One region of the Proteus hauseri genome, then DNA from elsewhere that is predicted to be linked to it. Evidence: predicted binding sites of a transcription regulator. Region 1 holds the regulator's gene; the other holds the start of a gene.
The links. Region 1 encodes CRP, which controls carbon source genes, mostly activating them, when cyclic AMP is high. Its sites were predicted from a motif close to ATGTGANNNNNNTCACAT; they were not measured.
Positions count from the first base shown of each region.

Region 2: the regulator CRP is predicted to act here: its motif matches at 1,485-1,502, upstream of gntK (gluconokinase).

Region 1 covers NZ_CP026364.1:1,239,108-1,242,328, forward strand. The annotation lists gene PH4a_RS05640 (phosphoribulokinase) at 1-710, shown strand, start outside; gene PH4a_RS05645 (OsmC family protein) at 802-1,209, opposite strand; gene crp (cAMP-activated global transcriptional regulator CRP) at 1,521-2,153, shown strand; gene argD (bifunctional acetylornithine/succinyldiaminopimelate transaminase) at 2,265-3,221, opposite strand, start outside.
Region 2 covers NZ_CP026364.1:1,065,653-1,068,873, reverse strand. The annotation lists gene PH4a_RS04875 (iron ABC transporter substrate-binding protein) at 1-24, opposite strand, end outside; gene gntR (gluconate operon transcriptional repressor GntR) at 248-1,243, shown strand; gene gntK (gluconokinase) at 1,625-2,176, shown strand; gene gntU (gluconate transporter) at 2,173-3,221, shown strand, end outside.

The DNA of each region.
Region 1 (3,221 bases):
TGGCCATTAGAAAAGCCAAAGAACAAGGTCGGCACATTAGTTATTTTGGTCCAGAAGCAAATGATTTTAACCTACTAAGTTCGACATTGCACAATTACGGCAAAGCAGGCCAAGGCGAGTGTCGTAAATACCTTCACTCTTATGACGAAGCAACGCCTTACAATCAGCTACCAGGTACTTTCACACCTTGGGAACCATTACCTGAAAAAACAGATGTACTTTTCTATGAAGGGTTACATGGTGGCGTTGTCACACAAGAGCACAATGTTGCACAACATGTCGATTTACTGGTGGGTGTTGTCCCGATAGTCAATCTTGAGTGGATACAAAAATTGACTCGTGACACAACAGAACGAGGCCATTCTCAAGAAGCCGTAAAAGATTCGGTCGTTCGCTCAATGGATGACTATATTAATTATATTATTCCTCAATTTTCTCGTACCCATATTAACTTTCAGCGTGTGCCTACTGTTGATACCTCAAATCCATTTTCAGCCAAAGCAATTCCGACTTTAGATGAAAGCTTTATTGTGATCCGCTTTCGTGGCCTTACCGATATTGACTTTCCTTATCTGCTGGCTATGTTACATGGTTCGTTTATGTCAACAATAAATACGATAGTTGTTCCTGGTGGAAAATTAGGTTTAGCAATGGAATTAATTATGGCGCCATTAGTCAGTAAATTATTAAATGGTGAAAAAATTAGTTAAATAGACTTATTTCTATTTAGTAAAAAAATAATATCCCATCGGTAAAAGGGATATTATTTTATTAGTTAAAAACTATTTTAAAATATCAAATTTATTCAGAGTCTTTTATTTCAAATGAATGAGTAATAGTTGCCGCTTTACCCAACATTAAAGAAACCGAACAATATTTTTCTGCCGATAATTGAACAGCTCGTTCAACAATTTTATCCGTAAGCTCTTTACCAGAAACAATAAAATGTAAATTGATATCGGTAAATAAACGAGGCGCTTCTTCACGACGATTAGAAGTTAATTTTACTTCACAATCAGTCACTTGGTGACGGCCTTTACGTAAAATACTCACGACATCTATCGCACTACATCCACCAGCTGCAATTAATAGCATTTCCATTGGACTTGGCGCTTTATCGCCAGAATTACCATCCATCATGATTTGATGGCCTGAAGAAGACTCCCCTAGAAAAGATAAATCCTCAACCCATTTAACCCGTGCTTCCATTTATTTATCCTCAATAAGACAGAAACTAAAAGAGTACATTCTCATAATTCAACTGGCAATTAGCAAATAGGTTTATTATGCTGACTGCGTAAAACGAGACTTAATGCGTTAACTGTGCTAAAAACAATATCTGCTTGATGATAGTGGTTAAGATCAATGCATTATTTTCTCATTTATTATAATCTATTCCATATTAACTTTCCGTGTTCTCAGGAAGTTAATCGGTAAAGATAGGATTTTTAAGCATGCTGTCTCAAAAGGGAACCTATCCGTTTTGAAAGGCTGCATTTAACGTACAGAGGATAACGCGAATGGTTCTCGGCAAGCCGCAAACAGACCCGACTCTTGAATGGTTTTTGTCTCACTGCCATATTCACAAATATCCATCCAAGAGCACGCTGATCCACCAAGGTGAGAAAGCGGAAACACTTTATTATATTGTTAAAGGTTCCGTAGCTGTTCTTATTAAAGATGAAGAAGGAAAAGAAATGATCCTCTCCTACCTAAATCAGGGGGATTTCATCGGTGAACTTGGATTATTTGAAGAAGATCAAGAACGTAGTGCATGGGTTAGAGCAAAAACAGCCTGTGAAGTAGCAGAAATTTCCTATAAAAAATTCCGCCAATTAATTCAGGTTAATCCTGATATTCTTATGCGTCTTTCTGCCCAAATGGCGAATAGACTGCAAACAACATCAGAAAAAGTAGGTAACCTTGCTTTCCTTGATGTAACAGGACGTATTGCACAAACCTTACTTAACTTAGCAAAACAACCTGATGCAATGACCCACCCTGATGGCATGCAAATTAAAATTACACGTCAGGAAATTGGTCAGATTGTAGGTTGTTCACGCGAAACGGTAGGCCGTATTTTAAAAATGCTGGAAGATCAAAATCTGATCTCTGCACACGGTAAAACTATCGTCGTTTACGGCACCCGCTAAGTTTAGTCACCTAGAACAAATAATAGCCCATTTCCAAAATGGGCTATTAAAAATGATTTCTGCATAAAACCCCATCATGATTTGATGGGGTTTTTTAGTTGGAAAGAGGCATTAATTTATTTTAACAAATTCGGCAACTGCAACTTTTAATGCCGCCATTCCTTCTTGTAACTCTTCTTGAGTAATAATTAATGACGGTGTAAACCGCATTACATCAGGACCTGCATTTAACATCATTAATCCATGTTGCGCAGCAAGCCCTAATAGCACTTTCGCCTTACCTGCATATTTGGGCGCTAATTCAGCGCCAATTAACAAACCCTGACCTCGAATTTGTGTAAATACAGAGTAGCTTTGGTTGATTGCAGTTAATTCGTCAACAATCCATTGATAACGCATTTGCACACCATCAAGCAATGCGGGTGTATTAATTAAATCAAATGCTACATTACCAACTGCACATGCTAATGGATTACCGCCATATGTTGTACCATGAGTCCCTACACCCATTACAGAAGCAATCTCTTGCGTTGTCAGCATCGCACTTAATGGAAAACCACTGCCTAATGCTTTTGCTGTCGTGATGATATCTGGCATAACATCATAGTTCATATAGGCAAATAGCTTGCCTGTACGCCCCATACCCGTTTGTACTTCATCAAGCACTAATAACGCTTGGTGTTTGTCACACAGCTCTCGAAGTCCTCTCATAAATTCAGCTGTTGCTGGTGTAACCCCGCCTTCACCTTGAACGGGTTCTAGCACAACGGCACATGTATGATCATCCATTACCGCTTTCACCGCTTCTAGGTCATTAAAAGGCACATGAACAATATCGGCAGGTTTAGGACCAAAACCATCCGCATATTTAGGTTGCCCACCAACTGAAACCGTAAATAACGTTCGCCCATGAAAAGCATGATGAAAGGCAATAATTTTGGTTTTATAAGGACTATGACGCGTTATTGCATAATGACGAGCCAGTTTAAATGCAGCTTCATTCGCTTCTGCACCGGAATTCGCAAAAAAAACACGTTCAGCAAAAGTGTTATCGATTAATTTTTGCGC
Region 2 (3,221 bases), 170 kb from region 1:
AAATAATCGTCGATTGATAGCCATAATTTTACACTGTTATATTGATATCGTTATTTCATCTATTATATAGCGAAAGATACTATATTTCTCTTGGTTTAAGTCAAGGGATTGGCAGACAAAATCAAATCTCACTACACAGCCGATAAACTTTATGCAAAATAGTGTATAACGTAGGGATATAATCGATTTATTGAAAAATAAAACGCATAGTAATAATGATGATGTTTGCGGATAACTACGATATAAAATGAAGAAAAAACGCCCCTCATTACAGGATGTTGCGGATCGAGTTGGTGTCACTAAAATGACAGTAAGTCGTTTTTTGCGTAATCCAGAACAGGTCTCTGAAGCTTTACGAGAAAAAATCGCTCGTGAATTAGATAGCCTTAATTATATTCCTAATCGTGCTCCCGATATTTTATCTAACGCGACTAGCCATGCGATAGGTGTTTTATTGCCTTCGCTGACTAACCAAGTGTTTGCTGAAGTTATCCGAGGCATTGAGTCGGTAACGGATAAATATGGTTATCAAACCATGTTAGCGCACTATGGTTATCGTGCTGAAAAAGAAGAAGAACGTCTGCTTTCTTTGCTCTCTTATAATATTGATGGGCTTATTCTTGCCGAACGTCATCACACACCTAGAACCTTAAAAATGCTAGAAACAGCGGGTATTCCTGTTGTTGAAATTATGGATAGTGTATCCCCGTGTTTTGATTCTGCGGTGGGATTAGATAACGTTGAAGCCTCTTACCAAATGGTAAATGAGATGATCCAACGTGGTTGTAAGCGAGTGATTTACCTCGGAGCAAGGCAGGATGAGCGTACAATTATGCGTTTGCAAGGCTATGAAAAAGCGATGCATAATGCCAACCTACCAACAGGCAATGTGATGACACCTAAAAGTTCTTCTTATTCATTAGGTGCTGAGTTATTACACGCCGCACGTCAGCAATATCCTGATTTAGATGGGCTTTATTGTACCAATGATGATATTGCTATCGGGGCTGTGTTTGAATGTCAGCGTGTAGGTATTGCCGTACCTAATGAGATAGCGATATCTGGTTTTCATGGTCATGATGTAGGTCAAGTAATGACGCCACGTTTAGCCAGTATTTTTACGCCTCGTGATGAAATGGGTCAGCAAGCCGCTGATTTATTACTTAAACGAATGAAAGGCAAAATGACTCGTGGACAAATTATTGACGTTGGTTTTCGCATTATTACAGGCGAAAGTATATAGTATTATTAGGTGATTGATTTATATTAAAAAAATCAGGAAATTTTTTTAACCCTATTATTATATAAAAATAATAGGGTTTTTTATTGTCATAAGTTTTTAATCATATTTTGCTTTCTTTATCTTTATAAGCGAGTTGTCGGTTTTATGAGATATTGTTCTTTATCAGGCGTGAGATAATGTCGCAAAAATTTATCAGTAATAAGGCAATTTGTTGTAACTTTGTTGATTACTCGATATTCATTTGCGAGTAACTTCACATTTTCACTTCTTAGTTTACTTTCGCTGTTGTTTTTATCTTCACTGTTCAGGTAATGTTACCCGTAACAGTTACGGGTAACATTACAAGAAAAAGACATCAATGTCTGCCTTAAGGAGCAATATATGAGCGATACCCAATCCCTACACCATGTGTTCATTTTAATGGGGGTATCAGGCAGCGGTAAATCTGCAGTGGCAAGTGGTGTTGCACAACATACAGGCGCTGCATTTTTAGATGGAGACTTTCTTCATCCTCGTGCCAATATCACCAAAATGGCGTCAGGTAATGCGCTAAATGATGAAGATCGTAAACCTTGGCTAAAAGCATTAAACGATGCCGCCTTTGCGATGCAACGTACTAATGAAGTTTCACTAATTGTTTGTTCTGCATTGAAAAAGCAGTATCGCGATTTGCTAAGAGACGGCAACCAATGCTTACACTTTTTGTATTTAAAAGGTGATTATTCTCTGATCGAAAGTCGCTTAAAAGCACGTAAAGGGCACTTCTTTAAACCTCAAATGCTAGTGACACAGTTTGAAACATTAGAAGAACCAACGAAAGATGAAAAAGATGTGTATGAAATTGATATTTCAGCGCCTCTTGATGCGGTTATCAAACAAGTAATCAACACCGTTAAATCAGTAACGGCGCTTTCTGAGGAGAATAAAGTATGAGCACTTTAACGCTTGTATTAACTGCGGTTGGTTCTGTATTACTGCTACTCTTTTTTGTTATGTATGCACGCTTACATGCCTTTATCGCCTTAATGATTGTTGCTATTGGTGCCGGTATCTTTTCAGGAATGCCGTTAGAAAAAATCACTCAAACTATGCAAAACGGGATGGGAGGTACACTTGGGTTTCTCTCTATCGTGGTCGCATTGGGGGCCATGTTCGGTAAGGTGCTACACGAAACCGGTGCATTAGACCAAATAGCAGTTCGATTATTAAAATACTTTGGTGAAAAGCGCGCTAACTATGCGTTAGGTATTGCGGGTCTTATCTGTGCGTTACCTTTATTTTTTGATGTGGCAGTGGTGCTATTAATTGGTGTGGTATTTGCTGTTGCTCGTCGAACTGGCGGCAATGTCGTTAAAATGGCTATTCCTCTTTTTGCGGGTGTTGCAGCAGCGGCCGCTTTCTTATTACCAGGCCCTACACCAATGTTATTAGCTGACCAGATGGGTGCTGATTTCGGTTGGATGATTTTAATCGGTTTATCTGCAGCAATTCCAAGTATGTTACTTGCAGGCCCTATTTTTGGTAACTTTATTAGTCGTTACGTTACATTAGAATTACCAAAAGATTTAGAAGAACCAAGTTTAGGTCATAACAAAATGCCTTCTTTTGGTTTTAGTCTTGCCTTGGTTCTTTTCCCTTTAATTTTAGTGGGATGTAAAACCATTGGCGCGCGTTTTGTTGAGCAAGGTACTCGTTTATACAATATCTTAGAATTTATTGGTCATCCTTTTATCGCGATTTTAGTGGCTTGTTTAGTTGCGATTTATGGCTTAGCGATTCGCCGTGGTATGAGTAAAGAAAAGGTGATGGAGATTTGCTCTGCTGCTATTCAACCTGCGGGTATTATCTTATTAGTTACCGGTGCGGGGGGCGTTTTTAAACAAGTATTGGTCGATTCTGGTGTAGGCCCTGCTTTAGGTAATTCATTAATTAGTGCAGGAATGCCAATTGCAATAGCGTGCTTTGTATTAGCGGGCGC